DNA from 3 places in the Solwaraspora sp. WMMD1047 genome. Region 2 is predicted to be linked to each of the others. Evidence: riboswitches for the same ligand, from Rfam matches in the RefSeq annotation. Region 2 holds a riboswitch; each other region holds the start of a gene.
The links. Region 2 has a riboswitch for cobalamin ahead of O7627_RS01250 (ABC transporter substrate-binding protein). Riboswitches for the same ligand answer to the same signal wherever they lie in the genome.
Positions count from the first base shown of each region.

Region 1: linked by a shared signal. The riboswitch ahead of O7627_RS32395 (prenyltransferase/squalene oxidase repeat-containing protein) and the one ahead of O7627_RS01250 (ABC transporter substrate-binding protein) in region 2 are both predicted to bind cobalamin.
Region 3: linked by a shared signal. The riboswitch ahead of O7627_RS32260 (iron ABC transporter permease) and the one ahead of O7627_RS01250 (ABC transporter substrate-binding protein) in region 2 are both predicted to bind cobalamin.

Region 1 covers NZ_JARUBL010000001.1:7,076,461-7,086,875, forward strand. The annotation lists gene alaS (alanine--tRNA ligase) at 1-33, opposite strand, end outside; gene def (peptide deformylase) at 83-604, shown strand; gene tsaD (tRNA (adenosine(37)-N6)-threonylcarbamoyltransferase complex transferase subunit TsaD) at 601-1,638, shown strand; gene ureG (urease accessory protein UreG) at 1,662-2,390, shown strand; gene O7627_RS32370 (ECF transporter S component) at 2,451-3,308, opposite strand; gene O7627_RS32375 (ABC transporter ATP-binding protein) at 3,305-4,918, opposite strand; gene O7627_RS32380 (CbiQ family ECF transporter T component) at 4,915-6,084, opposite strand; gene O7627_RS32385 (hypothetical protein) at 6,085-6,924, opposite strand; gene O7627_RS32390 (prenyltransferase/squalene oxidase repeat-containing protein) at 7,014-8,459, opposite strand; cobalamin riboswitch at 8,576-8,660, opposite strand; cobalamin riboswitch at 8,866-9,001, shown strand; gene O7627_RS32395 (prenyltransferase/squalene oxidase repeat-containing protein) at 9,088-10,128, shown strand; gene O7627_RS32400 (hypothetical protein) at 10,152-10,415, shown strand, end outside.
Region 2 covers NZ_JARUBL010000001.1:270,326-280,740, forward strand. The annotation lists gene O7627_RS01220 (hypothetical protein) at 1-444, opposite strand, end outside; gene O7627_RS01225 (C40 family peptidase) at 613-2,163, opposite strand; gene mqnE (aminofutalosine synthase MqnE) at 2,460-3,629, shown strand; gene O7627_RS01235 (hypothetical protein) at 3,691-4,137, shown strand; gene O7627_RS01240 (DUF4229 domain-containing protein) at 4,134-4,418, shown strand; gene O7627_RS01245 (M14 family zinc carboxypeptidase) at 4,593-6,491, shown strand; cobalamin riboswitch at 6,528-6,669, shown strand; gene O7627_RS01250 (ABC transporter substrate-binding protein) at 6,759-7,688, shown strand; gene O7627_RS01255 (iron ABC transporter permease) at 7,699-8,769, shown strand; gene O7627_RS01260 (ABC transporter ATP-binding protein) at 8,766-9,569, shown strand; gene O7627_RS01265 (VOC family protein) at 9,553-10,341, opposite strand.
Region 3 covers NZ_JARUBL010000001.1:7,053,775-7,064,189, forward strand. The annotation lists gene O7627_RS32245 (ABC transporter substrate-binding protein) at 1-559, opposite strand, end outside; gene O7627_RS32250 (ABC transporter substrate-binding protein) at 556-1,464, opposite strand; gene O7627_RS32255 (ABC transporter ATP-binding protein) at 1,454-2,236, opposite strand; gene O7627_RS32260 (iron ABC transporter permease) at 2,233-3,288, opposite strand; cobalamin riboswitch at 3,376-3,571, opposite strand; gene O7627_RS32265 (YcaO-like family protein) at 3,618-4,994, opposite strand; gene O7627_RS32270 (YcaO-like family protein) at 4,934-6,301, opposite strand; gene O7627_RS32275 (CocE/NonD family hydrolase) at 6,298-7,890, opposite strand; gene O7627_RS32280 (hypothetical protein) at 7,887-8,675, opposite strand; gene O7627_RS32285 (hypothetical protein) at 8,758-8,901, opposite strand; gene O7627_RS32290 (hypothetical protein) at 9,097-10,269, shown strand; gene O7627_RS32295 (ABC transporter ATP-binding protein) at 10,279-10,415, opposite strand, start outside.

The DNA.
Region 1 (10,415 bases), 6.8 Mb from region 2:
CAGGAACCGTCGCTTGATCTCCGCCGTTCGCACCCGGCCAGGCTACATGCAAGCCGATTGCAGCTGCCGGTAGTGTGCAGCAATGCCGACCGTCCGGGGGACCGCCCGCCCGATCACCCACTACGGCGCACCGGTGCTGCACCGTCGATGCGCCGACGTCACCACCTTCGATCACGCGCTGTCGCAACTGATCGACGACATGTTCGCCTCCATGTACGCCGCACACGGCGTGGGGCTGGCCGCCAACCAGATCGGCGTCGACGCGCGGGTCTTCGTCTACGACTGCCCCGACGCCGATGGCGCCCATCAGGTCGGCCACGTCGTCAATCCCGTGCTGCGGACCGCCGCCGCGCTGGCCGGCACCGACGACGGCGACGAGGGATGCCTCTCCGTGCCCGGGCCGCGGGCCGCGCTGCGACGGGCCGCGCTGGCCACCGTCACCGGCCTCGACCGGCACGGCGCCCCGGTCACCGTCTCCGGCACCGGATACCTGGCCCGCTGCCTGCAACACGAGACCGACCACCTCGACGGACTGCTCTACGTCGACCGGCTCCCCGACGCGCAGCGCGACGCTCTGCTGCGCGAAGCGGGACTGCGAGACTGAACCCCATGCCACTGGTGCTGGGCATCGAGACCTCCTGCGACGAGACCGGCGTCGGCCTGGTCCGCGACGGGACGCTGCTCGGTGACGCACTCGCCTCCAGCATGGACGAACACGCCCGCTTCGGCGGCGTCGTGCCGGACATCGCCGCCCGAGCCCACCTGCACGCCCTGCCACCCATGGTCCGCACCGCGCTCGACCGTGCCGGCGTCGGCTTCGGGGACATCACGGCGGTGGCCGCCACGGCCGGACCCGGCCTGGCCACCGCCGTGCAGATCGGCCTGGCAGCCGGTAAGGCGTACGCGCTTGCCCTCGGCGTGCCGTTCTACGGGGTACACCACCTCGCCGGACATGCCGCTGTCGACGCCCTCGAACACGGACCTCTGCCGCAACGATGCGTCGCACTGATCGTCTCCGGCGGGCACACCAGCCTGCTGCTCCTCGGCGACCTCGCCCGCGACCCGATCATCCACCTCGGCGACACCGTCGATGACGCGGCCGGAGAAGCCTTCGACAAGGTCGCCCGGATTCTCGGCCTGCCCTACCCGGGTGGACCCGCGATCGACCGGATCGCCCGCGAGGGCGATCCCACCGCGATCACCTTCCCCCGACCGATGACCGGACCCCACGACCCGCCGTACGGCTTCTCATTCTCCGGGCTGAAGACCGCCGTCGCCCGCTGGGTTGAGCGACACCCAGGCCCGGTCCCGGTCGCCGACGTCGCCGCCTCCTTCCAGGAAGCCGTCGCCGACACCCTGTCCCGCAAAGCCATCGCTGCCTGCCGCACCCACCACACGGAAACCCTGCTCATGGTCGGCGGCGTCGCCGCCAACAGCCGCGTCCGCGCGTTGACCGCACAGCGCTGCACCGCCACCGGAATCACCCTGCGGGTGCCCCGACCGGGACTCTGCACCGACAACGGAGCGATGATCGCCGCGGTCGGCGACCTGCTCGTCCGCGCCGACACACCACCGAGCCCGCTGACGCTCGGCATCGACCCCAGCGCCGTCCTGCACGGCGCGATGATCCCCTCCTGACCCGAAACGAGGCCGGCACCCGGATGACCACCGAGACCCACACCCACGAACACGGCGACACCGCACCCCACACCCACCACGCCGAGGAAGTTCCGCACACCCACCCCGACCCCGGCGTCGACCCGCACACCCCGTTGCCCGCGGAGCCCCGCGCGTTACGCATCGGCATCGGCGGCCCGGTCGGCTCCGGCAAGACCGCGCTGGTCGCCGCACTCTGCCGAACCCTCGCCGCCGACGTTCGCCTCGCGGTGGTGACCAACGACATCTACACCACCGAGGACGCCGACTTCCTGCTCCGCAACGGCGTCCTACCAGCCGACCGGGTCCGCGCCGTCGAGACAGGCTGCTGCCCACACACCGCCATCCGAGACGACATCTCCGCCAACCTCGACGCGGTCGAAGATCTGGAGACAACCCTCGGCCCTCTCGATCTGATCTTCGTCGAGAGCGGCGGCGACAACCTCACCGCCACCTTCAGCAAGGACCTCATCGACCTGCAGATCTTCGTCGTCGACGTCGCCGGCGGTGACAAGGTCCCCCGCAAGGGCGGCCCGGGCGTCACCACCGCCGATCTGCTGGTCATCAACAAGACCGACCTCGCCCCCCTTGTCGGCGCGGATCTGTCCGTCATGGACCGCGACGCGAAGGTCCGCCGCGGCGACCTGCCCACCGTCTTTCAGTCACTCACCACCGATGACGGCGCCACAGCAGTCGCCGAATGGGTCCGCGCCCACCTTTCCCGGACACACTGACACGACCCGAACGGACAAGAGTCACACCGTTCGGGTTGGTGGCACCGCGACGAGAGCCGTTCACGACTCCACTCGACCGACGGCTGGTGCGCTGAATTCCACCGGTGTGTCGAAGGCCGCGCGGCGGGCGGCGCGGCGGAGCACGGCGAGGACCGCTGGGCCGGCGAGCAGGATCGCGATTCCGTTGGTGATGGCACGGCCGGTGTCCCAGCCGAGAGTGGAGGTGGTGAGGGTGAAGAGAGCGAACCGGTGGAGGTTGTCCAGGACGGCGTCGCCGGGGACGAAGTCGAGCTGGGTGCCTTGCGCGAGGTACGGCCAGAACCACATGTTCATGAGGAAGCCGTAGCCGTAGGCCGCCAGGATCCCGTACAGGGTGAGGATGGCGACCTCCAGCCGGCCGCGTGGGCGGCGTGGGAGCAGGCCGGCACCGAGACCGACCCAGGCGGCGGCGACCATCTGGAACGGTAGCCACGGGCCGACGCCGGCGGTCAGCAGCGCGGAGGCGAACAGGCTGGTGCAGCCGAGGACGAAGCCAAAGCCGGCGCCGAACACCCGTCCGGCGAGCACGAGTAGGAAGAAGACGGTTTCGATGCCGGCGGTGCCGGCGCCGAGTGGCCGGAGTGCGGCGTTGACCGCCGACAGCACACCGAGCATGGCCAGTGTCTTGGAGTCGATTCCGCCGGAGGTGAGTTCGCTGAGCACGATGGCGATGAGCAGTGGGAGGAGCAGGACGAACATCAGCGGGGCGTCGGTGGTGTGCGCGGTCGCCGTCGGGTCGGGAGCGGCGAACAGCGGCCAGAAGAACATGGCCAGACCGGCGGCTGAGGCGAGGCCGAGGACCAGGGCGGCGCGGATCGGGATCCGGAGCAGGGTTCGGCGCCGGGTCGAGGTGGGTTCGTCGACGAGTCCGGCGTTCATGGCGCATCGTTGGCGAGCGCGGCCGCCACCTGGTCGACGGTGAGCCACGGCAGTGGCGCGAGGATCTTCGCGACCTGCGGTGCGAAGGCGGGTGAGGCGATGAGTACCTCGGTGGCCGGTCCGTCCGCGACGATTTCCCCTTCGGCCATGACCAGGACGTGGTCGGCGGCGGTGGCGACGAATTCGACGTCGTGGGTGGCGACGACGACGGCCCGGCCCTCGTCTGCGAGGCGGCGGACCATTGCGGCGAAGTGTTTCTTGCCCGGGTAGTCCAGGCCGCGGGTCGGCTCGTCGAGCAGTACGACGGGCGGGGCGGCGGTCAGTTGGACGGCCAACACGAGCGCCAGTTTCTGCCCCTCGGACAGGTCCCGGGGGTGCTGCTGGTCGTCGACCCCGGGGACGAGTTCGTCGAGCAGGCGACGGCAGGTCCCGTCGGGGCGATCCGACTCGTGGTCGGCCTGGGCGCACTCCGCGGCGACGGTGTCGAGGTAGAGCAGGTCGCTGGCGGTCTGCGGGACGAGGCCGACGAGGGTGCGGGCCTGCTGTGCGGGGCGGTCCCGGGGGTCGGTCCCGCGGACGTCGACCCGCCCGCCCTGGCGCGGGCCGGAGCCCTGCAGCGCCCAGAGTAGAGACGACTTGCCGGAGCCGTTGCGCCCCATCAGCGCGGTCACCGTGCCGTCGGGCAGGTCGACGTCGACGCCGCGTACGGCGATCGTTGGCCCGTACCGGACGACGACCTGCCGGGCGCGTAGCTGGACCGGATGATCGGGGACGGGCCGGGCCGGTGGCGGGGGCACGGTGGCGAGCCGGGTACGGAGCCCGTCGGCGCGGCGGCGGGCGTCGCGCACCGACAGCGGTGGGGGGTCCCAACCGGCGAGGCGGCCGAGTTCGACGACGGGTGGGGCGACCGTGGCGGTGGCCAGTACCTCGCTGGGGGTGCCGGATCGCACGGTGGTGTCGCCGGGGAGGTAGACGAGCCGGTCGGCGTACTGGACGACCCGTTCCAGGCGGTGTTCCGCCAGGACGACGGTCATGCCGAGGTCGTGCACGAGGCGGGTGACCGCGGCCAGCACCTCCTCGGCGGCGGTGGGGTCGAGCGAGGAGGTGGGTTCGTCGAGGACGAGCACGCGGGGGTGGGCGGTGAGGGCGGCTCCGATCGCGACCCGTTGCTGCTGGCCGCCGGAGAGGGCGCGTAGCGGGCGCCTGCGCAGGTCGGCGATACCGAGCAGGTCGAGCGTCTCCTCGACGCGTTTGCGCATCACGGTGGTGGGGACGGCGAGTTGCTCCATCCCGTAGGCGAGTTCCTCTTCGACGGTGTCGGTGGTGAACCCGGCGAGCGGATCCTGACCGACGACACCGACCAGGTCGGCGAACTCGCGCGGTGGATGGTCCTGGGTGCTGCGCCCGGCCACGGTGACCCGGCCGCTGAGTCGGCCGCCGGTGAAGTGGGGGACGAGCCCGTTGATCGCCCGTAGCAGGGTCGACTTCCCGGCGCCGGTGCGTCCCGCGACGAGGCACAACTCGCCTTCGGCGATGTGCAGCGTCACCCCGGTGAGCGTCGGCGATGCCGTTGGGGGATAGGAGACGGTGACGTCGTCAAAGATGATCATCTCGGCCGTTCTCCTGCGGCGGCAGGGGATCGCCCCGGCTCGTCGTGGACCTCGGCCGACGTGGTGACCGGGCCGGCCGGGTGAGTCTCGGGTGGCGGTGGCGCCAACCAGGCAGGCAGTCCGCCGATCAGGATCGCGACGGCGGGCAGGGGTGCGATCTGCGGCCACCGCAGCGGGTTCAACGACGGGTAGAGGTCGGCCGGGTCGATCCGGGTGGTCAGGTAGAGGCCGGCCGCCGCGGCGATCCCACAGGCCGCGACCAGTACTTCGGCTGCGCCGAACCGGTCCGGGCGGTAGGTGGTGCGTAGTACCCGCCGGCCGCTGATCGCCAGCCCGGCCGCCGCGAGCAGCGCCCCGGTTGCGAGCATCGGCGCTCCCAGGTAGCGGGGTGTGGTCGCGTCCATCAGCGCGTACATGCCGACGCAGATCCCGCACAGGCCGCCGAGCATCAGGGCGCCGGTCAGCGCGTGCACCGCCGACGGTTGGTTTCCGTGTCGGCCGTAGCCACGGGAGTCCATCGCGGCGGCGAGGGCCAGGGACCGGTCCAGGGCATCGGTGAGGACCGGGATGACGATCCCACGCAGTGCGCGCATTCCGCTGCGGGGGGCACCGCGCAACCGCCGGGCCCGCCGTACCCGCAACACGCTCTCCACCAGTTGCGGTGCGACGGAGAGCGCCACCACGACGGCGGTCCCGACCTCGTAGAGCGCCCCGGGTACGGCCCGCAGCAGCTGTTTCGGGTTGGCCAGGGCGTTGGCTGCTCCGAGGCAGATCACCATGGCGGCCAGCCGTAGTCCGTCGTAGGCGCCGCCGAGCAGTTGTTCGGCGGCGACCGGGCCGAGTAGCCGGATCCCGGCCGCCCATTCGGGCAGTGGGAGCTGGGGCAGGGTGATCAGGATGTGGTCGCCCTGGCCGCCGCCGAAGATGACCCGGAACAGGATCCGGGAGGACACGATGAGCGCGCCGAGCCACAGGTAGAGCCGGAAGCCGAGTGCCCACGGGGCGTCCGTGCGGCGGGCCGCGACCACATGGGCCGCCACGGCGATGATGAGCGCGAGTAACAGCGGGTTCGTGGTACGGGTCGCGGCGGTCGCCAGTCCGAGGGCCCAGAGCCACCACGCGCCCGGATGCACCGCCCGGGGCAGCCGGGCGCGGGCCGTCGGCATCTACTCGGCCCGCCGCCGACGTCGTGCTGCCACCGCTGCGGCGCCCGCGACAAGGACGAGCAGGCCGGCTCCGGCCACGGTCATGATCGGCAGGCCGGGACGCTGCGTCTGAGCCGGTGCGGTGTCACCGGTCCATGCCTGCGTCTGCCCACCGGTTTCCGTGGCCATGGCCGACGCGGAACCGCCGACGGACGGGGCGACCGACGACGTGACCTGGGTAGCGGGGTCGGTGGTGCCGGTGGGTGCGCCGGGTGGTGCCGGTGGAGTTGGCACCTGGGGGCCGTCCGGTGCTGCCGGCGGTCGACCGGCCGCCGGTCCCGACGTCGTGGGTGGTGCCGCCCTGGTCGGTGTCGGCGTCGCCGCCGGCGGTGCGGGGCGCACCGGGGCGACGCCGGGTGGCGGGCTGGTCGACGCCGACCGGTTCTTCGAGAACGACCACCCCTCGAAGCTGCCCGCCGGGGGTTTGCGGGCCATCACTCCCCGTTGGCTGTAGGTCCATGGCCCGCCGTTGGGCGCGTGCCAGTACGACCAGTACGCGCTCGCCGGTGGGGTGTCGATGCACGGCTCCTCGGCGGCGGCCGGCCGGCCCTCGATCCGGCAGATGAACGACTCGCCCCACCGGGTGGTGCCGGTGATCGAGATGCCGGCGTTCTTCAATGCCGCGTGGCCGGTGGCCTGGTCACCGACCGCGCATCGGACGATGGTGGGCCCGCCCAGTTCCTGGAAGTCGACCACGACGGTGACGCCGGCGGCGTCCGGGCAGAAGCCGGCCCGACCGGTCGCCTCGGCCGGGCTGCCCGGCGCCACGACGATACCGGCGGCGACGATCACCGCCGGGATGATCCGGACGAGCCGACGGATCAGTCCGCCGCGCCCGGTGCCCGCGTCGCTCCCCCGCTGGCCCGCCGCGGCGGTGACGCAGGCGCCGGTCATGACATCCGGTCCCGGCGACGTCGGCCCGCCAGGAGCAGAGCGGCTCCGGCGGCGATCGTCATGACGCCGACCAGGACAAACGTCACGATAGAGGCTCCGGTGGTGGGCAGCGGTCCGCCACCGGGTGGGGCTGGGGGGGCTGGGGGCGTCGGGGTGCCGGTGGGGGCGACGGTCGGCGTCGGTTCTGGCGCGCCAGGGCTGGCGGTCGCCGTCGGAGTGGTGCTCGGGCTGGCACTCGGCGTCGGGGTGTCCGTTGGGGCCGTGCTGGGCGTCGGCGTGGCGGACGGCTCGGGCACCGGGCCTCCCGTGCCGATCTGACCGAGCGGTACCTGTGCCAGGCCGAGGACGGCCTGGGCGCTGGCCCGACGCCACTGGTCCAGTTCGAACTCTCCGATGCCGTTCGTGACCGCTGTGGCCAGCGCGTCGGAGGTGTACGCGATCGCGCCGACGTGGGCCGCCGCCGCGCCGGCGTTCGCCGGGGTGAGCTGCTGGGCGGCGATGAACGCGGCGGCCTTCGCCGCGGCGTCGCGTTCGCCGACGGCGGCGAGCGCCTGCCCACCGAGACCGGTGCTGTTGGTGTTGGGATAGTCGGTGAAGCCGGAGCCGTGGAACGATCCGTCCGCCGCCTGTTCCGCGAGCAGCCAGGAGGTGGCCGCGGCTACCGGCCCGGCGGTGCCGCTCGCTCCGGCTTCGGCGGCGGCGAGCAGGGCCTGGACCGCCATGGCGGTGGCGTCGACGTCCATGTTCTGTTCCGTCGCCGGATCATCAACACAGGACGTGCCGGTGGCACCGGGGTAGAGCCGGAACCCACCCCCGGGACACTGCTGTCTGACCAGGAAATCGACGGCCGGCTGCGGTACGCCGCCGGAGCGGGCCAGCCCGATCACGGCCAGCGACTGACCGAAGAGGTTGGACCCGGCCGCCGTACCCAGGTTGAGGTCGTGGAGCCAGCCCGCCCGGGCGCCCTCGTCGGACCCATGGATCAGGCCCTGGGTACGCGCCCGCCAGTCGTGCCCGCCGAAGTCGGTCGGATCCAGGCCGGCCGCGACCACCGCCACGAGCACCTTGGCCGTCGAACCACCGGTGATGAAATCTCCCGCCTCGGTACGGATGGCCGCGTAGCCGTCGGCGTTGGCCGCCAGGCTTCTGGTGATCGCGGCGACGGCGGCTGGCTCGACCTCGGCGGCGCGCAGGGCGAGCAGCGCGTCGATGGTCAGTCCCCAATCGCTACCGACGAAGCCTGGCAGTCCACCGTCGACGAGTTGGCCGGCCAGCCAACGGGATGCGGACCCGGCGGCGGTATCCGCCCCGACTCCGGCGGAGACGGCAACCGGCCGCATCGCCGGTGTAGCCGGATGGATGACGGCGATTCCGGCACTGGTGGTCAGGAACGCGAGGGCGGCAACGGCCGGAAGGAACCGGCAGAGCAGGCGACGAGCCATCGAGGGGACCTTTCGGGGAGCGGTGACCGGCACCGCATCCGCCCGCCGCCGATGGCGATGGCCGACCCGGGGCTCGATCCGTAGACCACGACGTGTGAGCCGCTCACTCCACGGTCGGGCATTCCGGCTCGCGGCGGTGCCTCAAGGGACACCGGTTCGCACACGGTTGCGGGTCAGCGCCGGCATCGCACCGGCTTCCCCCGACTGGGAGCAGATTCAGTTGTGACGGGCCGCTACCGAGTATGTCAGACGCGCGACGTCGGGACTCCTCACCCGGCGCCACCGTTGCCGGCCGATCGGACCGAATAGCGGATCCGCACAGTGGTTGACAGCCACCTCACAGTATTCGGCCCCGGCTGATCCCAGGTGGACCACGGCAGCGCCGTTGACGACCGAGACCCACCCCCCCACACTTTGCGTAGCAGATCAACACCTGTGCGTTGATGGGGGAAGTCCGGTCGGAAGCCGGCGCTGGCCCGCAACGGTAGGCGGCGAACCTCACGCCGCGAGCCCGAATACCCATCCACGCCCGGCTGCAGAAGGTTTCCCACCCGTCGTGGCCCACGGGTCGGGGCTACCCGGCGCCTCCCGGGTTGCTTCGGCACCCGGGCCGGAAAGGCGCCGTCCGATGGCAGCTCGCCGCCGCGATCGTTTCCGCCTCATCGCCACCAGCGTCCTCACAACTCTCGCCCTGACCGTGACCGCGGCCACCCCCGCTTCTGCGACGCCGCCGCAGACCCACAACCGGACCGACGCGGCCGCCGGCTGGCTCGCCCGACAACTGGTCGACGGTGAACGCCTCGAAGTCGTCTTCGACGGCGTCGCCTACCCCGACCAGGGCCTCACCATCGACGCGATCTTCACCTTCGCCGCCGCGAAGCAGGCCGACACCTACGCCACCAACGCGATCACCTGGCTCGCCGAACCCAGCGTGATCACCGGATACATCGGTGACGGCATCGAAGCCTATGCCGGAGCCACAGCCAAGCTTGCGCTCGCGGCCCAGGTCCGTGGCCTCGATCCAGCCTCCTTCGGCGGAGTCGATCTGATCACCCGTCTCACCGGCCTGATGGCACCGTCGGGCCGGTTTTCCGACCAGTCCGCGTTCGGTGACTACAGCAACATGTTCAGCCAGTCGTTCGCCGTCATCGCCCTGGACCGGGCCGCCGGGGCGCCACCACAAGCGGTGTCGTACCTGAGTAGCAGTCAGTGTCCGGACGGAGGCTTCCCCGTCCAGTTCGCGCTGGCCACCTGCACGAGCGACGTCGACGCCACCGCGATGGCGATTCAGGCACTGGTCGCGGCCGGTGAATGGCACGAAGCCCACGCCGCGTCGCAGTGGCTGGTCGCCGTCCAGGCCGCGGACGGCTCGTTCGCCGCGGGCGGGGTCGCCAACGCCAACAGCACCGGCCTGGCCGCCCAGGCACTGGTGACGACCGGTCGGCTGCTGACCTGGTGGCGTGCCCGCCAGTTCCTGCTCAGCCTTCGGGTCGACTGCCAAGGCGACCCCGGCGACCGGGGTGCGATCGCCTACGCCGCCAGCGGCTTCGATCCCAGCACCGCGCCCAGGGCAACCGCGCAGGCCGTACCAGGGCTTGCGGGGGCCAGCCTGGTCAACCTCTCCGCCACCGGCTCCCGGCCGGACGCACCGACCCTGGCCTGCACATGAGCTCGGCACCGTACGGAGGAACCATGACAATACCGATCCGCCGCCGGCTCGCGGCACTCGCCGCAGTCATCGTGCTGGTCGCGGGACTGGTCGCGGTCGACCCGCTGACCCGCCCCGCCCACGCCGCCGCCTGCGCACCCGGCACCGGCGTCACCGTCGTCGTCGACTTCACCGCCTTCGGCCTCGGCGTGCAGACCAACTGCTATCTCGGCGACCCGCCAACCGGCCTCGCCGCACTCCAGGGCGCTGGCTTCACCCCCACCGGCACCCTGCGCTGGGGCCTCGCC
Region 2 (10,415 bases):
CGGCACGGCCCGGCCCCGGATGACGGCGGCCCCGCCCGTCGGCGCGGCCACCCCCGCGACCGGCCCCGCCACATCCACCGGCTCGGCCGACTCCAGCGGCTTCACTCCCGGCTCTCCCGCTTCCGGGAGCTGCACTTCCGGTTCGGCCGGATCCAGGGGCTTTGCTCCAGGCTCGGCCGTTTCCATGGGCTTCGCGGCCGGTTCGGCGGGGCGGGCCTCGGGCTCGGCGTTGTCCGGGTCCGCTTCGGTGGGGGTCCCGAAATCCGGCCAGAGCGCACCGGCCGGGGGTGGCGGTGGCAGTTCGTACGCGGCCGGCAGCTCCTCGGCCGGCCGCCCGGCCGGCAACACCGTCCCGACCGGCGGTGGCGGCGGCAGCTCATCCACGCCGTCCGCGTCGGCGGGACTGGTCCGCGAATCCCCGGAAGGGCTGGTGCTTCCGGTCATGGTGACGCTCCGGTCGGAGTGCCGGACCTGATCTGGATCCCGTTCGTCGCCCACGCTTCGCCTCCCGCGCCAGCCCTCAGCCGGTGGCGCCGGCCGGAGAGTGCTTCATGTCTCACCGTGCCACATCCCGGAACGCGAGGCACAGTCGAGGGCCGATGCCGCCGGCCGTCAGTCCGCGCTGGCCGAGGGCGAGGTGCCGGAGGGCGAGGTCTCCGGGGTGGCGTCGGGCGTCGGCGCCGACGAGGATTCCGCCCCGTCCGACGGTGTCGGTTCGGTCGACGACTCGGGCGTGCGCGGTGGCGTCGTCGCTGGCGTGGCGGGCGGCGTGGTCGGCGCCGGCGTGGTGGGCGGGTCGGTCGGCGCCGGCGTGGTCGGCGGCGTCGTGGGGGGTGGCGTGGTCGGCGGCGGTGTGGTCGGCGGCGACGTCGTGGGCGGTGGCGTGGTCGGCGGCGGCGTCGTCGGGCCCGGGTTGGTCGGGCCCGGGTTGGTCGGGCCGGGGTTCGTCGGTGGCGGGGTGTCCGGGGCGGGAATCGCGCCGAAGATCCGGGTCGCGCGGTAGAACCGGGACCAGGTCACGTTGGAAACCTTCACCACGTCACCGCTGCGCGGTGCGTGCACCATCTGTCCGTTACCGACGTACATGCCCACGTGGTGGATGGTGGTCCAGTGGCTCCCGGAGGCGAAGAAGATCAGGTCGCCGGGGAGCAGCGCGGACCGGTCGACCGACCGCCCGCGGGTGGCGTAGTACTGGTCCTTGGCGACCCGGGGCAGCTGGCGGTAGTCGGCGCCCTTGGACCGGTAGGCCGCCCACATCAACCCCGAGCAGTCGAACCGGTCCGGCCCCTCGGCCGCCCAGAGGTACGGGTCGCCCCGCTGGGCCAGGGCGTACGAGACCGCCGCCAGCGCCCGGGGGTGGGCGGCCATGCCGTCGATGCCGTCGATCCCGATCGTCGCCCCGAGGCGGCCCTCCGCCTCCTCCTGGAGGCGCTCGATCTCGATGAGCTTGTCGCGGTTGTCGCGGCGCAGCTTCTCCAGCGCGTCTTCCCGCTTGCGGAAGTTGCCCTGGGCGGCGGCGAACTGCGCGTCGGCCGCGTCGGCCTGCGCCTGGGCGGTGACGAAGGCCTGGTACGCGGCCTGCTCGGCCGCCCGCGCCCGGTTCAGCTCGCGGGCCGGTCCGGTGGTGTCGCCGCCGCTGCGTTCGCCGCGTTCGATCCGGCTCAGCGAGCCCAGCCCGTGCAGGTCGGAGCCGAACGCGCCGGGGGGTAGCGCGGCGGCGTCCTTGAGTGCCTCGCCGGCCGCGTCGTCGGCGGACTGCTGGGCGGCGGCCAGCGCCTGCCGGGCCTGCCGGAGGGTCTGGTCGGCGGCGGCCAGCGCGCTGGCCGTGGTGTTCTGCTGCTGTTCCAGGCCCAGCAGTTGGTCGGCGAGCGTCGCGACCTCGATCTGCAGCGCGGTGACCTGTGCCGCGAGGGGTCCGTTGACGGGGGCCGGCAGGGGATTGGTGGCCGGCGGTGGGGTGGCGCCGGGCAGTTGCAGCGAGCCGGACGGCACCGGCCGGGAGCCCGGGTCGGGGACGGTGTTGGGCAGCGTCGGATCGGCGTACCCGGGGGTTGCGAACGCGACGGCTCCGGCGGCGGCGAGCATCGCCGACCAGAGGACCGGACGTAGTCGGGGGGAGATCGTTCCACTTCGATGTTTCGGGTGGTGCCTGCGTTGGGCCATGTTCTCCCCGTCCGGCGTTGTTACGCCGCGCCCGCAGCGCGGCCGAGGTATCGCATCGTGTGTCGCTCGACGTCCCACTTTGTCTTACCTCAATCTGTCGTCGATGTCGATGCGGTAGCGGGTAACGGGACCCTGAGAACTCCATGAACGCCGGGTCGTCGCGACCCGGCTGGCCTGGTGAGGTGCGTCGCTGACCGGCCGGTCAGATCGGCACCGGCCGGGCGGCCGACGTAGGCTCGAAAGCCGCAACCGCGGGTGAAACTCGCCGGACCGCGGTGGAAGGGGCAGGGGCTGGCATGGACGTCGGGCGCAAGCGCGAGCTCGAAGAGAAGGTGTACGCCGGGGAGCGGCTCAGCCGGCGCGACGGCGAGGACCTCTACGCCAGTGACGATCTCGCCTGGCTGGGCCGGTTGGCCCACCACCGGCGGACCGAGCGCAACGGCGACCGGGTGATGTTCAACGTCAACCGGCACCTGAACCTGACGAACGTCTGCAGCGCCAGCTGTGCGTACTGCTCCTTCCAGCGCAAGCCGGGCGAGAAGGCCGCGTACACGATGCGGATCGAGGAAGCGGTCCGCAAGGCCAAGGAGATGCAGGACGAGCAGCTCACCGAGCTGCACATCGTCAACGGGCTGCACCCGACGCTGCCGTGGCGCTACTACCCGAAGGTGCTGCGCGAGCTGAAGGCCGCGCTGCCGACGGTGAAGCTGAAGGCGTTCACCGCGACCGAGGTGCAGTGGTTCGAGAAGATCAGCGGGCTGCCCGCCGACGAGATCCTGGACGAGCTGATCGACGCCGGCCTGGAGTCGCTCACCGGCGGCGGCGCCGAGATCTTCGACTGGGAGGTGCGCCAGCACATCGTCGACCACGCCTGCCACTGGGAGGACTGGTCGCGCATCCACCGGCTGGCCCACGCGAAGGGGCTGCGTACGCCGTCGACGATGCTCTACGGGCACATCGAGGAGCCCCGGCACCGGGTCGACCACGTGCTGCGGCTGCGGGAACTGCAGGACGAGACGGGCGGCTTCACCGTCTTCATCCCGCTGCGCTACCAGCACGACTTCGTGGACTCGGCGGACGGCGTGATCCGCAACCGGATCCAGGCGCGCACCACGATGGCCTCGCCGGCCGAGTCGCTCAAGACCTTCGCGGTCTCCCGGCTGCTGTTCGACAACGTGCCGCACGTCAAGTGTTTCTGGGTGATGCACGGGCTGTCGGTCGCCCAGCTGTCGCTGAACTTCGGCGTGGACGACCTGGACGGTTCGGTGGTCGAATACAAGATCACTCACGACGCCGACTCCTACGGCACCCCGAACACCATGCACCGCGACGACCTGCTGCACCTGATCTGGGACGCCGGCTTCCGCCCGGTCGAACGGGACACCCGCTACCAGGTGGTCCGCGAGTACGACGCGCCGCCGTCGCTGGCCGACCGCCGGTCGCAACCGCAGCAGGTCTGGGCCTGACCCGCGTTGCGCCCGGCATGCCGGGCGGACGGGCCGGCTGGTCGCGTACCCTCGTCTGGTCATGGCTGATGAAACGAACAGTGCGGGATTCCCCCGCCGGGACGCCGACGGACGGATCGTCGGCCTGGCGGACCTGGCCGGGGTGGTCGCCGCCGGCTTCGTCATCGGCCTGCTCGCGCTGATCCTCTTCGACTGGGTGTTCGACCTGATCGGACTCGGCGAGTTCGGCCGGGCGAACGGCTGGCTGGCGGTGATCCTGCCGGCCTGGCTCTTCGTGGAGGAGTTCCGGGCCTGGCGGTCCGGGCCGGCCCGGATCGCCGCGGCGCTTGTCGCGTTCGCGCTCGCGATCGCCTCCGGCCTGCTCGCGGCGGGTCTGCTGGACGGGGTCGCGCCGCTGTGGTCCGGGGCGCTGGCCGCCGCGGTCGCCACCCTGGCGTACGCGGTGGTCTGGTTCTCCGGCGTGCGGTTGCTGGCCGGCGGTACCGGCGGAACGGAGAAGAAGTCGTGAAACCGGCGGTCAAGTACACCCTCGGCCGGATCGGGCTGTTCCTGGCGGTGGCGCTGGCGCTGTGGCCGATCCAGATGAACATCTTCCTCAAGCTGATGCTCGCGGTGGTCTTCTCCGCCGCGCTGTCGTTCTTCCTGCTGCGTGGCTGGCGGGACGAGATGGCGGCGCAGTTGGCGGGCGCCGCCGACCGGCGCCGGGCCGAGCGGGAGCGGCTGCGGTCGGCGCTGGCCGGCGACGATCAGCCGCCGCCGGACCCGGACGCGGATCAGACCTCGCGCTGAAGGGTGGATCGCGGCGGCGAAATCCTTCTCCCACGCCGCCGTCGCGGTAACTCTTTGCCGGCGTGACGATCATGTTGGCATGGAACGCAGAGTGACCGTTATTGATATGACCATGCCCGGGGTGGTGCGCTGTCCCCACAGAGCGGGATCCTCCGCCACCCCGGGAGGTTTTGCATGCCCCATCGCGGTCCTGACAGCCGGCCATCAGCCGGCCCGGCGGCGCTTCGCCGGACGATCATCCTGGCCACCACGGTCGCCATCGGACTGTTCACGATCGTGACCGACCCGGTCGCGGCCCAACCCAGTCCAGAGCAGAGCGCCGAGCGCGTCGCCACCGCCCAGTACCGGGTGCTCGGCCCGCGTACGCTCGCCGACCGCAACGCGGTGGCCCGCACCGGCGCCGCCATCGACTACTCCGAACACGGCGTCCTGCACGTCTCGGCGACCGGCGCCGAAGCGCGGGCGATCCAGGCGCTCGGCTTCGAACTCGAGGCGATCGCGGCGCTGCCCGACCGGTCCGACGACGGGGTCGGCATCCTCGACTTCCCACCCGCCGACTCGGCCTACCACAACTACGCCGAGCTGACCGCGGCCGTGAACAAGGTGGTCGCCGACCACCCGAGCATCGCCCGCAAGATCAGCATCGGCTCCTCGTACGAGGGTCGCGACCTGATGGCGGTGAAGATCTCCGACAACGTCGGCACCGACGAGAACGAGCCGGAGATCCTCTTCAACTCCCAGCAGCACGCCCGCGAACACCTCACCGTCGAGATGGCCGTCTACCTGCTCAACATGTTCACCGACAACTACGGCAGCGACTCCCGGATCACCAACGTCGTCAACACCCGGGAACTCTGGATCATCCCCACCGTCAACCCCGACGGCAGCGAGTACGACATCGCCACCGGCTCCTACCGCTCCTGGCGCAAGAACCGGCAGCCGAACAGCGGATCGTCCTACGTGGGCACCGACCTGAACCGGAACTGGAGCTTCAACTGGGGCTGCTGCGGCGGCTCGTCGTCGTCCACCTCGTCGGACACCTACCGCGGCCCGTCGGCGTTCTCCGCGCCGGAGACCAGCGCGCTGCGCAACTTCGTCAACAGCCGGGTGGTCGGCGGGACGCAGCAGATCAAGGCCAACATCGACTTCCACACCTACTCGCAGCTGGTGCTCTGGCCGTACGGCTACACCACCGCCAACACCGCACCCGGGATGAGCGCCGACCAGTACAACACCTTCGCCACCATCGGCTCCCAGCTGGCGGCCACCAACGGCTACACCCCGGAACAGTCCTCCGACCTCTACATCACCGACGGCAGCAGCATCGACTGGATGTGGGCCACCCACGGCATCTGGGCGTACACCTTCGAGATGTACCCCGGGTCCGCCTCCGGCGGCGGCTTCTACCCGCCCGACGAGGTGATCTCCGCCCAGACCTCCCGCAACCGGGACGCGGTGCTGATCCTGAGCGAGTACGCCGACTGCCCGTACCGGGCGATCGGCAAGCAGGCCGAGTACTGCGGGACCGGCGGCGGCACCACCGTCTGGTCGGACACCTTCGAGACGGCGACCGGCTGGACGGTCAACCCGGCCGGCACCGACACCGCCACCACCGGTGCCTTCGAGCGGGGTGCCGCCCAGGCGACCAACTCCAGCGGCGCCAAGCAGCTCACCCCGTACGCCGGCAGCAACGACCTGGTCACCGGCCGGCTGGCCGGCTCCGGAGCCGGCGACTACGACCTGGACGGCGGGGTCACCACGGCCCAGTCGCCGGCCATCGCGCTGCCCTCCTCGGGCACCCTCACCCTCTCGTTGGCCTGGTATCTCGCGCACGGCTCGAACTCGTCGTCCGCCGACTACCTGCGGGTCAGCGTGGTGCACAGCGGCGGTACGACCACCCTGTTCAGCCAGGCCGGCGCGGCCACCAACCGCAACGGAAGCTGGGCGGTGGCCAACCTGAACCTGACCCCGTACGCCGGGCAGTCGGTCCGGATCGTGGTGTCGGCGGCGGACGCCGCCACCGCGAGCCTGGTCGAGGCCGCCGTCGACAACGTCACCATCACCAGTTCCTGAACCGACCCGCGACGCAGCCGGGTCCCGGCCGACCGGATCGGCCGGGACCTGGTGCGTTACCGTTCTTCCGACCACCCCGTAGCGAAGCCGGTGCGAATCCGGCGCTGTCCCGCAACTGTGATGCCCCTCTGACCGGGGGGGCCGAGCCAGGTCGCCTGCGGACTGGTCGCGACAAGCGCTCTCGAGGAGGGGCGCCTCGCGGGCGGGCGGCGCGCAGCGGTGTCCCCTGTCGGCGAAGCACCAGATCCTCGACCGACAGGAGGACCGATGAGACGTACCCCGAGAATTCTGGCCGCCGCGTTCGCGGCGGTGGCCCTGACCCTCGCCGGCTGCGCCGACGATTCCGCCGGCGAACCGGCCACCGGTGGCAGCAGCGCCGCCAGTTATCCGGTGACGGTGGGCGAGGTCACCCTCGACGCCCGCCCGGAGCGGATCGTCTCGCTGTCGCCGACCGCCACCGAGATGCTCTTCGCGATCGGCGCCGGCGGCCAGGTGACGGCGGTCGACGACAACTCCAATTACCCGCCCGAGGCGCCCCGGACCGAACTCTCCGGCTTCCAGCCGAACGCGGAGGCGATCGCCGCCCAGAACCCGGACCTGGTGGTCCTCGCCAACGACACGAACAAGGTCGTCGACCAACTCACCCAGCTCAAGATCCCGGTCTATCTGGCGTCGGCCGCGGTCACCCTGGACGACACCTACCGGCAGCTCGACGAGCTGGGCACCCTGACCGGCAACCGGGACGCCGCCGCCGACGTGGTGACCCGGATGAAGGACGACATCGGCAAGCTGGTCGGCGACCTGCCCACCCGGTCGGAGCCGCTCACCTACTACTACGAGCTCGACCCGACCTTCTACACGGTGACCAGCAAGACCTTCGTCGGGTCGCTGTTCGCCATGGTGGGCCTTGCGAACATCGCCGACGCGGCCGACACCGACGGGGCGGCCGGCGGCTACCCGCAGCTCTCCGAGGAGGTGCTGATCGCCGCCGACCCGGACTTCGTCTTCCTGGCCGACACCAAGTGCTGCGCCCAGTCGGCCGAGACGGTCGCCGCGCGCGGCGGCTGGGCCGGGATCAGCGCCGTCCGGGACGGCCGGGTCGTCGCCCTGGACGACGACATCGCCTCCCGCTGGGGGCCCCGGGTGGTCGACCTGGTCCGGGCGATCGTGGACGCGGTCGCCAAGGTGCCGGCGTGAGCGACCGGCCGTGAGAGTGGCCCGGTTGCGGCCCTGGTGGCTGGCGGTCGGGCTGCTCGCGGTCGGGCTGGCGGGTCTGGCCGGCCTGGCGTTCGGGCCGGTCAGCCTGCCACCGGGCGGGGTCGCCCGGGAACTGCTCGACCTGCTCCCCGGGGTACGCCTGGAGAGCGGCCTGACCGAGCGGGAGGCGGCCATCGTCACCGAGCTGCGGCTGCCGAGGGTGGTCCTCGGGCTGCTGGTCGGCGGCATGCTGGCGTTGGCCGGCGGCTGCTACCAGGGGGTGTTCCGCAACCCGCTCGCCGACCCGTACCTGCTCGGGGTGGCGGCCGGGGCCGGGCTGGCGGTGACCGCGGTGATCTCGCTGCGGCTCGGCGCCGGCCCGGACAGCGCCGACAGCACCGGCGACGTCACCGCCGAGCTGCCGGTGAGCGTGCCGCTGGCCGCGTTCGTCGGCGCGCTGGCGGCGGTACTGCTGACCTACCTGCTCGGCGCGGCCGGCGGCCGGGACCGGTCGCCGGCCACGCTGATCCTGGCCGGGGTGGCGGTCTCCGCCTTCTTCACGGCCGGCCAGACCTACCTGTTGCAGCGCAACGCGGACAGCATCCGGGAGGTCTACTCCTGGACGCTCGGCCGGTTGGCCACCGCCGGCTGGCACGACGTGCTGCTGCTCCTGCCGTACGCGGCGGTCACCGCCGCGGTGGTGCTGCTGCACCGCCGGGAGCTGGACGTGCTGTCGGTGGGCGACGAGGAGGCGGCCAGCCTGGGCCTGCACCCGCAGCGGTCCCGCTACCTGCTGATCGGCGCGGCCTCGCTGGGCACCGCGGCGGCGGTGTCGGTCTCCGGCCTGATCGGGTTCGTGGGGATCATCGTGCCGCACCTCGTCCGGCTGCTGGCCGGGACCAGCTACCGGGCGATCCTGCCGCTGTCGATGCTGTTCGGCGGAGCGTTCCTGGCGCTGGCGGACCTGGTCGCCCGGACCATGGCCAGCCCGGCCGAGATTCCGATCGGGGTGGTCACCGCGCTGTTCGGGGCGCCGTTCTTCGTGCTCGTCCTGCGGACCACCAAGCGGGCGCTGGCATGACGGCCAACCCGACCCCTTCGGCCGCGGTGCGCCTGGCCGGGCTGCGGGTCGTCCTCGGCGGGCGGCCGGTGCTCGACGGCGTCGATCTCACCGTCGAACCCGGCGAATGGGTCACTGTCATCGGCCCGAACGGCGCCGGCAAGTCGACCCTGTTGCGCGCCGTCGGCGGCCTGCTGCCCGCGGCGGGCATGGTCTCCCTCTTCGGTACGCCGACCGCGCGGCTGCGCCGCCGCCACCGGGCCCGGATCGTCGCCACGGTGGCCCAGTCCCCGGTGGTGCCGCCCGGGATGGCGGTCTTCGACTACGTGCTGCTCGGTCGCACCCCGTACGTCCCGCCGCTGGGCCGCGAGTCGGCGGCCGACCTGGCTGCGGTCCGGGAGGTGCTGGACCGGCTGGATCTGGCCGGCTTCGCCGAGCGCCAGCTGGCCACCCTCTCCGGCGGCGAGCGGCAGCGGGTCTTCCTGGCCCGGGCGCTGGCCCAGGGCGCCACCCTGCTGCTGCTGGACGAGCCGACCAGCGCGCTGGACATCGGACACCAGCAGGAGGTGCTGGAGCTGGTGGACCAGTTGCGTCGCGACGGCGACCTGACGGTGCTGGCCACCATGCACGACCTCTCCATCGCCGGCGAGTACGCCGACCGCCTGGTGCTGCTCGACGGCGGGCGGGTGGTGGCGAGTGGCCCGCCGCGGGAGGTGCTCACCGAACGGTTGCTGGCCCTCCACTACCGGGCCCGGGTGCGGGTGGTCGACGGGGAACACGGCCCGCTTGTCGTCCCGGTCCGGCCTACCCGGCCGGGTTGAGCCGGATCACCGAGAAGATCGCGCCCTGCGGGTCGGTGAGCACCGCGAACCGCCCCTGCGGCAGGTCGTTCGGCGGCACCGCGACGGTCCCGCCCAGCTCCTCGGCCCGGGCCGCGGCGGCGTCGGCGTCCTCGACCGCGAAGTAGACCATCCAGTGCGCGGGCAGGTCTCCCCACTCCTCGCCGACCATCGGCAGCATGCCGGCGATCACCCGGTCGCCGAGCCGCCAGCCGGTGTAGGTGATCGGCCCCATCGGCTGGTCCTCGGCCGCCCACCCGAAGACCGCCTCGTAGAACACCTTCGACCCGTCCGGGTCGCGGGTGGTCAGCTCGTTCCAGCTCAGCGAGCCGGGGACGTTGAAGACCCCGGCGCCGGGCATGCCCAGCGGCTGCCAGACCGAGAAGGCGGCCCCGGCCTGGTCCTGGAAGGCGGCCATCCGACCCTGGTCCGGGACGTCGAACGGCGTGGTCAGCACGGTGCCGCCGGCCGCCTCGACCCGCCGGGCGACCAGGTCGGCGTCGTCGGTGGCGAGGTAGGTGGACCAGGCGGTCGACTGGCCCTCGCCGAAGAGCGGGCCGGCGCCGGCCACCGCCACCCCGTCGAGCTGGAAGATGGTGTACGCGCCGGCCTCCGGCTGGGGGGTCACCTGCGCCGTCCACCCGAACAGCCCGGCGTAGAAGCGGATGGCGTCGGCCAGGTCGGAGGTGCCCAGGTCGACCCAGTTCGGTACGCCGGGGGCGATGACGGGCTTCGGCGGGGGCGGTTCGGTCATGTCGGATCGCTCCTCGGCTGGCCGGCGACCCGGCTGGCCGCCCCTTCCGCGGATAGTGGCAGCCGCGCCGGACC
Region 3 (10,415 bases), 6.8 Mb from region 2:
GCAGTACGCCGACCTGGGTGATGTCGGTGTAGGTGGTCTCGAATGTGGCTTTCTTGAGTTGCAGCGGCTTGCCTTCGCCGGGTTCGGCGGCTGGGCACCATTCGCCGAAGACGTAGCTGTTGATGTTCTGCGCCGCGAGGTCGTTCTGGCTGCCGAGTACGTCGGGAGTGAAAGCGTCGTTGAACGCGCTGAGCACGAAGTCCGGTGTCAGCGAGTAGAGCCGTTCCTTGCTCGGGTAGTCGTCGTTGTAGGGCACTGTGGCCTGCGCGGCGGCATACTCGGGCAGAATCTGGTTGTCCAGGAACGCGGTGCCGACCAGGCGGTCGCCGGCGCCGAGGGCGTGTGCCAGCTCGATCGCAGGATGGAAGACCGCGAAGATGCGCTGCGGCGGGGCGTCGAGAGCGATGGTGCGCTGGCACGAGGTCACGGTCACCGGGCCGGTGGAGGTCGGCGCGGCAGCGGAGGCGCCGGTGGCGGCCGAATCGGAGGTGCTGGTGCAGCCGGCAAGCGCGAGAAGGCTCACAAGGACGGCCGCGGTGCTGCGGCGGGGGTTGATCATCGTGTCGGTTCCGATCGGTCGAGGATTTCGGGCAGGGCGGTAAAGGCCGTGGCCAGATGTTCGAGTGCGTCGATGTTGGCGGCACTCTCGACGGTGTCGCGTAATGGCAGGACGACGGTAGGCAGTGCGGTTGTCCGCCAGGCGGCAAGTTCCGGCCGGGCGTGCAGCAGCTCGAGTTTGCGGACGACATCAACGGGTCCGTAGTCGCTGACGAGCAGCACGTCCGGTGGTGCCGTGACGGCGAGCCGGCTCCACGGTTCCCAGCCGTAGGTGAAGGGTCGGTCGGCGGTGATCAGGGTTCCGCCGGCGCGGTGCAGCAGATCGTTGAGGACAGCGGCGCCTCCGGCGGTGAGCACGTCGCCGTCGCGGGGCATGTCGAGGACGAAGACGCGTAGCGGGCGTGCCCGTCCGGCCACCGCGTCGATGCGCTTTTGCCAGGCGGTGGCCACCGTGGCTGCGCGGTCGCCCGTGCCGAGGATGCCGCCGAGGGCGAGAAGGTCGTCGACGGTCGCCTGGATCGTGGCCGGCGTGACGACAGGTGCATCCTCCAGGGCGGCTTCGGTGAGCAGGAAGGTGCGTATGCCGTGCGCGGCGAGGGCGCCGCGGGGGCCGAGGGCGTCGTCGCCGAACGCTTCGTTGTCGCCGGCCACCACGAGATCAGGCGCGTACGCGGTGAGGTCGGCGAGCGTTGGGAAACGGCGTGGCAGCAGCGGTATCCGCGCCCGTGCGTCGGCGGGAAGCTGTGACCAGCCGCCGTCGGTGTCGTTGGCGGCCACCACCCGATCAAGTGTGCCGAGGGTGTCGAGCAGGGAGAGCGGGCCGCTGTCGACGGTCACGACCCGTCGTGCCGGGCGGCGGTCGTCGCCGACGAGGCCGGGCCGGTAGGTCAGGGGGTCACCGGTCATCGCGGTCTCCGATGGGGGCGTACACGATCTGGGTTCCTCCGGTCAGCGGGTTGACGACGGTGGCGGCACGGACGCCGAAGATCTCCTCGATCAGGTCGGGGCGTAGCACCCGCTCCGGTGGGCCGTCCGCGACGAGCCGGCCGTCGTGCAGCACGTGCACGGTGTCGCAGTAGGTGAGCGCGAGGTTGAGGTCGTGTACGGCGGCCAGGACGGTCAGGCCGAGACCACGCAGCAGCCGCAGCACGTCGTGCTGGGCGGCGACGTCGAGGTGGTTGGTCGGTTCGTCGAGCACCAGCAGCTCGGCCCGCTGTGCCAGTGCGCGGGCGATCAGGACCCGCTGCCGTTCACCGCCGGACAGCGTGGTGAAGGCCCGCCCGGTCAGATGGGCGGCATGGACGCGCTGCAGGCAGGCGGCCATCCAGGCATGATCGTCGGCGGTGTCGGATTCGAAGGCCCGCTTGTGCGGGGTGAGGCCGAGGGCGACAACGTCGTCGACGCTCATCTCCAAGGCGTGGTCGCGTTCCTGCAACACGACGGCGAGTCGCCGGGCCAGCGTCTTGGGGCGCATGCCCGGCACGCTCTCGTCGTCCAGCCGGACGTCACCCGGATACGGCCGCAGCGCGCGGTAACCGGTGCGCAGCAGAGTGGTCTTCCCGGCGCCGTTCGGGCCGAGGACGCCGGCCAGGGCGCCGCGCCGGACGGTGAGTGACACCTCGTGGACGAGGTCACGGCCGCCGAGGTGCACAGTGACGGTGTCGAATTCGAGGATCATCCGGCGCCGTCCGCGACCCTGCGGCGCAGCAACCAGAAGAAGAACGGGCCGCCGCACAACGCCGTCAGCACGCCGAGCGGGAGCTCCCGGGGAGCTGCCACGGTCCGGGCGGCGAGATCGGCCAGCACCAGGAACGATGCGCCTGCCAGCATCGCCACGGGCAGCACGATTCGATGGTCGCTGCGCCCCAGGACGAGCCGTACCGCGTGCGGGGCCATCAGCCCGACGAACCCGACGGCCCCGGCCCCGGCGACGGCTACCCCGGTGATCAGGGAGCCGACGACCAACAGCAGGGAGCGTTCCCGGGTGGTGTCCACGCCGAGGGTGGCGGCGGACTCCTCGCCGCCGGTGAGCGCATTGAGTGCTCGCCCCCGAGCCTGCAGCACGACCCCACCGGCGAGTACGACGGCGATGGTCAGGGCCACGATGTCCCAGCGGGCGCCGGCGACGGTACCGAGCAGCCAGAACAGCACACCGCGAACCGCCTCGTCGTCGGGGGAGGTGATCACCAGGTAGCTTGTCGCTGCCGACAGCACGTACGACACCACGACACCGGCGAGCACCATCCGCACGGGTCCGGTCCTCCCACCGCCGCGGCCGAGCGTGACGACGAGCAGCACCGACAGCAGCGCGCCCAGGAACGCGCCGGCCGGCAGGGCATACACACCCCAACTGGACAGCACGCCGAGCAGCGCCACGGCGGCGGCCCCCACCGAGGCGCCGGAGGAGACGCCCAGCAGGTAAGGGTCGGCCAGCGGGTTGCGCAGCAGTGTCTGCATGACCGCGCCCACCGCGGCGAGCCCGGCGCCGACGGCGGCGGCCAGCGCCGCCCTCGGCAGGCGTACCAGCCATACGATCTGCTCGTCGCCGCGTGGCCAGGTCACCGCGACCGGGTCCAGCAGCAGCCCGCCGGTGTGATTCCAGGTGACCCCCCACACCGTGGTTGCCTTGACCTGGACCGGCCCGAGGCTGACCGCCGCGGTCAGGCAGGCGGTGGTGACGACGAGCAGAACACCGATGACGGCGATGGACGGCAGCCTACGGGCGGGCACGCCCGCGCCCACCAGCCATCAGGCGTTGTTGCGGGTGCCTCCGGGGAGGCATGACATCGACCACGGTTTCTCCACACCTCGTAGAGCCGTTGCACAGCAAGTCGTGGTCGGTCTTCTGACTCCCGGATCGTCGCGGGCACCCCGCCTTCCCGGGCCGCAAAGCCCAGTGGCGTCCTGTACGGGTACACACTTCCCCGGTCACAGCTGCGAGGGCAGTGCCGGATTCGCACCGGCTTCCCACTACCGCGACTTGGTTCGGACGACCGGAAGGTAACACATGCCACGCATGCCACGCACCTGCCGACCTGCTGCGTCCCGTCGCCGTGGGATCAGTGCGGCAGCGGCGTGAGCCGCAGCGCGCCGGCGTCTGCGAGAGCCTGCCCGAGCCGAGCACCGCCGAGAAGCGGGAACGCGGCCGCAGCATTGCTGTAAAGGCCGGGGACGACCACCCGCACGACCCGCAGCCCGGCCGCACGAACATCGGGTGTGGTCACGTTGACGGCGACGACGTCGAAACCCTTCGCGCGTACGGTGTCGACGAGCAGCCGGGCACGAAGGGTTGCCGTGGCGGCGGGCTGACCGGGGCTGATCGGTGCCGGTTCGGCCGGCCATCCGTCCACGACTTCGATCAGCGCGTGTGCCAGCCGCGGATCGAGGTATGCCTGCATGTGGCAGCCGGGGTCGGTGGCGTCGTGCCAGTCGCTGCGATAGTCGTCGAGGTAGGCGCGGTCGGCGCGCCAGGGTTTCAGTGGGCTGCCGGGGGTTGCGGCCACGGCGGCGAAGGCACCGTGGGGATCGTCGAGATCGCGCATCACCATCTGGATGTGCAGCGCCTCGGCCAAGGCTTTGCCGGCGGCGGTGTCGCTGTCGGGGTGGCAGGCGGTGCCGAGGGTGACGTATCCGTCGGCGGTGTCGTGCACCAGTGCTCCGAGGACCGGCATCCCGAGATCGGAGGGGAAGCGGCAGAGCCTTGTCCGCAGCTTTCCATCGGCGCCGGCGGCCAGGCCCGCCAGCCGGTCCGGCATCGGCAGACGCGTCCCGGTGCGGCTGGTCATCCAGGTCAGGGTCATCGCGTCCCGTTCGATGGCTTCGGCCAGCGCGCTGGCCACGGCGGCGTCGGTCGAGGTTCCTGCCCCGATGCCGGCGTACGCCGTGGCGACGGTGGCGGGCAGGTCCCGGAACAGGTAGCTCGTCCACACCAGTGCGGCCGGAACCCAGACCGGTCCGCCGTCGGGCAGCCGATGGCCGCAGACCCACTCGGCGGGCAGATCGTGGGTGAACGGCACGAACGGAAACCCGGCGGCGGTGTACTGGCCGGTCGCGTACAGCGGCAGCCCTGCCGGGTCGATGGCCTGCTCACCGCAGTCGGTCAGCGTGCGCCACGACGCGACACGCAACCCCGGCGGGACCAGGTTGCCGCAGTAACGTTCGACGGCTTCACCGAGCGCTGCGCCGGTGGCGGCGCCCGGATCCCACAGCGCCGCGCCCATGCCGGACGGGTCGCTGCGCCACCCGCTGAACGCCGTCGTGTCACTGATGACCGATCGGACCAGGTGCAGGGCCTGCGGCAGGCGGGGGTGACGAGGATAGGGCTCGATGCGGCTGACCACTCCGGTGCGGGGGTCGACGAGCGGGCTTCCCGAAGTCACGAGTACGGAAGGGGGTCGAGTACCAGGTTCTCCTCGCGCAGCGGTGCGGGCGCCCACCCGAGGCGGGCCGGTTCGTCGTACAGCCGCGCGACGCCGAGCAGCGGGAACGCGGCAGGTGCGTAGGCGGCCAGGCCGGGCACGACGACTCGTGCGACGTGCAGTCCGGTGGCCCGGACGTCGTCGGTGGTCAGGTCCACCCACCACGGTTGCAGCCCGGCGGCTCGGATCGCCGCCGACGGGCCGTCGCTGGCGCGGAGGCGATCGTCGAGTTCGGCGGCGTGCACTCGGTCGTGTGGCTGTCTCAGGCGAGGAAGGAGCCGATCCTGCACCGCTGGGTCCAGGTAGTACTGGGTGTGGCAGGCAAGATCATGCAGGTCGCGCTGACCGCTCCGGTAGTCGAGTGCGTACGCGCGGTCAGCGCGGAACGGCCGGTACGGGTGGGCGTACGCCGCGCCGTCGGCCACCGCCTTCCACAGTGGTGATTGCGGGTCGAGGAGCTCGGCCGCGACGGCGAGCCCGTCGAGGGCCTCCAGTAACGCCTTGCGCACCGCCGCGGATGTGTCGGTGCGGCAGGCGGTGCCCAGCGCGCAGATGCCGTCACGGGTGTTCTCCACCAGCGCCGCCACCACCGGCAGGCCGAGCCGGGTCGGCACCGCCAGCACCGTCGCGGTCAGCACCGCGCCCGGATCTGCTGCGGCGAGAAGAGTCTCGACCTGGCTGTCCACTCCGTCCAGAGCGGTGGCGGGAGCACCGCTGAGCCACCACACCGTCAACGCGTCACGTTCGACCAGTTCCAGCATCGCCCGCTCGCAGGCGTCAGCCGCCGTGGTCGAGGTGGCGATGCCCGCGTACATCTGCAGATTGGTGGCCGGCAGGCCGTCGTGGCCCGGGTTGAGCGAGACCAGCGAAGCCGGCACCAGTACCGGATTCGCACCGGCGGTCGCATCGAGCGGGTGGGCCGGGATCCATCTCATCGGGAGATCGCGGGTCATCGGCGTGAACGGGAATCCCGGCGCCGCGTACTGCGCGGCCGAGTAGAGCGGCACCGTCTGCGGGTCGAGAGCCGGCACACCGTCGGCTCGCAGCTGCGCGTACGTGGCCACACGCGTCCCGACGGGTGGGGCGTTGCCGCAGTAGCGTTCGACCGCTTCGCCCAGCGCGGCCGCCCGGGCGGCTCGCGGGTCGTCGAACGCTGAGCCGTGCCCGGTCGGGTCTGCTCGCCAGGCCGCGAACGCCGCGGTCCCGGCGACCTCCGCGGTCGCTGCGGTGTAGGACAGCGGAAACCCCGGCCAGGGCTTGTCCGCGGTGATCTTGCGAATCAGCCCGGTACGGGCGTTGACCAGTAACGACTCCGGTCCGGTCATGAGGCTGCCCCGCTGTCGTCGAGGACCGGCAGCGTCACACGCGTCGCACGGTCACCGCCGTGGTTAACCTGTTGGTGGGCGAGCGACCAGCCGGTACCCGTGGTGCGGTCCCCGGCCCGGTTGAGGCTGCGAGCCAGGTCGGGGAAGTCGCTGCTGCTGACCTGCAGGACCAAGGACGAGCCGGCCGCCACCCTGGCCACGATCGGCGTGAGGATCACCTCGAGGCTGCCATCGGTGGCGGGCCGGTGCCGGGCGCTGCCCTGGGCCAGCGACACCACGGTGCCGTCGGTCTGTCTCTCCAGCAGCCGGACCACCCAGTCGGTGTCCTCGGCGTCGGTGCCGGTGTGCAGCACCGCAATCGGATCCCCGGTCAGCGTCACCGCCTCGGTCAGAGGTCCGGTCTCGAAGCACACGGCGTCGGCACGACCCAACAGGTCCCGGCGGTCGGCGCCGGGTTCTCGAGACGGGAACGGATCGGCGGGGTCGTCGAGGAACGTGACCGCACCGGCCGGTCGGCCGGGCTCGCGGGTGAGAGCGCCACCGTCGGTGGCGTACCAGATCGTCGCCGTGGTGGGGCCCGGTGGCCAGGCGGAGCCCTCGTACCATCGGCCGGCGCCGGGCAGGAAGTAGGTGACCCGATCCGCCCGGTCGGTGGCGAGCAACCAGCCGGCCAGCAGCGGACCGAGCAGACGGCGCGCCCGGGGGCCGTGCTCTCGTGCACCGATGCGGGTCGCCCCGGAAAGCCCGAAGCCGTGATCCCATGGGCCGAGCAGCATCGTGCGGTGCGGCCGGTGGGCCACCGCCGAGCCGGCCAGCTGCCACAGCCGTACGGTCTCCGGCAGGAACAGGTCGTACAGGCCGCCGACGTGCAACACCGGCACGCTCAACGCGGCCAGGTCGGCGTCGGTGAGTTCCCCGGCGCGTACGGCGGCGTCGTCGTGGTGCAGCACCTCACGCCATCGGCGGGTGCCCGGCCAGGCGAGGTCTCCGATCTCGGCGACCGGGAGGTGCCGCAGCAGGTCCTTCTCCTGTGCCAGCATGCGCTCGGTGAGCTGCACCCGGCTGGTCCGGCCCTCGCCGTGCAGGAACCACCAGCCGGCGTGTTCGGCAAGCCGCAGGATGCCGGCGGGTTCGAACTTCGCCGACCGCAGTCCCAGGCTCGGCGCGACGCTGATCACGGCGTCCACCTGCGCGGGCCGGGCCACCGCGACCGCCCAGGCGCAGAAAGCCGAATAGGAGGCGCCGTAGGCGACCAGCGGCCGTCCGGCGGCCCACGGCTGGTCACGCACCCACTCGACGGCTGCCGCGCCGTCGGCGGTCTCGTGCCGGTACGGCTGCCAGTCACCATCGCTGTCATAGCGGCCGCGTACGTCCTGCACGACAACCGTGACACCCCGGCTGCTCCAGGCCAGCGCCTCGTCGGTCATCCGGGACCGGCCGTAGGCCGTACGGACGAGCAGCACCGGCCCGGCGGTGTCCTCGCCACCACCGGGCGGACCGGAGCCGTCGGGCAGGTAGATGTCGCCGGTCAACCGGCCCGCGCGGTCGGCTGACGGCATGTGGACGCCGCCGAGTACCCGCCGCCTCATGCGATCTCCGCTGTCGGCGGCAGGGGCAGCACCGGATGTGCCACCGACACCGGGTCCACCGGCCGGCATTCGACCTGGTGCAGACGCCCCGGCGCGCTCTCGCCGCGTAGGTGTGCCAGCACGTCGCGGGCGGCATAGCCTGCCGCTATCGCCGCGTCCGGCGGCCACCAGGCGTCCCGCTGCGTTTCGTCACGTTCCAGGTGGGCCCACAGCGCCCGTAGCTCGTCGGCTGCGCCGGCGGCCAGCCGCCGCCCACGCAGATCACGGTAGCCGGCCGACTGGCCGGGAACACCGAACGGGCCGACGACGAAACGGTCACCCTCCACCAGGACCAGGTGGCGGGCGGTGCCGTGCCGGGCGCACCAGTTGTCCAGCAGCAGCCAGCGGCTGTCCGGCAGCCGGGCGGCGATGGACACGACCACGTCAGCGGCGGCCACGGCCGCCTCGTCCACCGTGGTCCTGCGAACCTCGATGCCGCGATGGTCACCGAGAATCCGGGCGATGGTGTCGGCCGGCGGGCCGTCACCGTCGAGGTGCACGCTGCCGGTCACCGGCCTGTCGTTCGCGGATGTCTCGGCCATGCCGGCCTTGAGCAGGGCCTCCAGCACCGGCCCGGCATCAGGGAGCAGGTCCAGCAGTTGCCCGCGGGTGTGGATGCCGGCGCGCAGCAGCGGTACGAGCTGGTCGAACGCGGCGTATCCGCGTAACCGGGTGAACCGGTCGCCGGGGGCGGCGCCGCGCCAGATGCCGTCCGGGCCACAGTAGAGTTCACGGCCTCGCGCCACGCGCCAGACCGGGGTCGCAGCGGGAGGTGGAGACCCGGCACGGGCCCCCACCTCCGAGAAGTGTGCTGTCACGTTCGCCGGATCAGGCGTCCGCGGTCTCCGTCCAGGTGAACGGAGTGTGCAGGAGGGAGTTGTGCTTGTGCAGGGCCGGGATGACCTCCTGGTCCTCCACCGCCTCGAACGTGATCTCGTCGGTCTCGGCCGGCTCGAACGTGGTGTCGCGCATCTGCGCCTCCGGTTCTCGGCCGGAGAGCCTCTGCCCTCCGGATCGGGTACCTTGTTGCGACTGTGTCGTCACAACGGGTAGAACGCTATGAGGGCGTCATCCATTCGTCAATACTGATGGGAGAAGCGGCAATTGGGGGCCGAGCCGGTGGCGTCGAGGTCTGCGGCAGGCCGGTGGCGTGTAGTGGCGCAGGTCATGCCGGTGATGGTTCCGGCGTTCGTCGCGCGGCTGCCGGTCGGAATGTATTCCGTCGCTCTGCTGCTGATGCTCAGCGCCAGCAGCGGCTCGTTCGCGATCGCCGGTGCGGCGACGGCGGGTTACTCGGCGGCGACCGGGGTCGGGGCGCCGATCGCCGGACGGCTGGCCGACCGGCGCGGTCCCGTTGCCGTGCTCATGGTTCTGGCCGTGATGCACGCCGTGTCGCTGGCCGCCCTGGTGGCGGTGGTCCACCGGTCGCCACCAGGGCGGCCCGGCGGCGGCGCAGTGGCCGCCCTGGTGGGTTTGGCGGCGCTCGCCGGCCTGCTTCAGCCGCCGGTTGCCGCCGTCGTGCGCGCACACTGGTCGCGCCGGTTCGGCGCCGAGGACAGCGCTCTGCGAACCGCGCTGGCTGTGGAGTCTGTCGTCGGTGAGACCGTGTTCATCGCTGGGCCGCTGCTCGTCGCCGGCGTCGGGTTGCTCGGCGGGCCGCCGGTGGCGGTACTGGCCGGTGCGGCGATGACTGCCGCCGGCACCTGCTGGCTGGCCGCCACCACCGCGGTACGTCAGGCCCCGGCGATCACCGCTCCCGCGGGTGGCCGGTGGTCGGCGCTGGCCGTGCCCGGCCTGCGGATCCTGGTCGTCGTCCAGGCGCTGTTGTTCGCCGGGTTCGCCTGCGTGGAGGTCGGCGTCCTGGCCACCGCCGACGAAAACGGCTCAGCGTGGGCCGGTGGAGTCCTGCTCGCGGTGTGGGCGGGCGCGAGTGTCGCCGGCGCTGTCGGCTGGGCGGCTCGTGACTGGCCCGGTTCCCCCCGGTGGCAACTGACCGCGCTGCTCGGCGCGGGGGCGGTGGGTACCGCTACGGTCTCGCTGCCCGGTTCGTGGCCGGGCATCGCAGCGGCTCTGGTGCTGTCCGGGCTGTGCATCGCCCCGGCCGGGATCGTGGCGCAGACCGTGCTGAGCGGTGTGGCCGACCCGGCACGGCGCACCGAGTCGTTCGCGTGGCTGACCGCGGCGGCCGTGCTGGGCTCGTCGGCGGCCACGCTGTGCTCCGGCTGGCTTGTCGAACAGTACGGCGCCGTCGCCGTGCTGCGGGCCGCAGCGCTGTCCGCGGCTTTCGCCACCGCTGTCGTGGTCGTCGGGAGACGGGCGCTGCTGGCGCCCGGGGGTTGAGCAACGAACTCAGTCAAGGGTCGACAGCCGCCAATGGCCGGCGCGCTCATGGGCTTCCCACAAGGCGCGGTACGTCGCGCTGACTACCAGCACGCGTGCGTGCGTGCCGGAATCGGTGATTCTGCCGTCTTCCATAACCACGACCT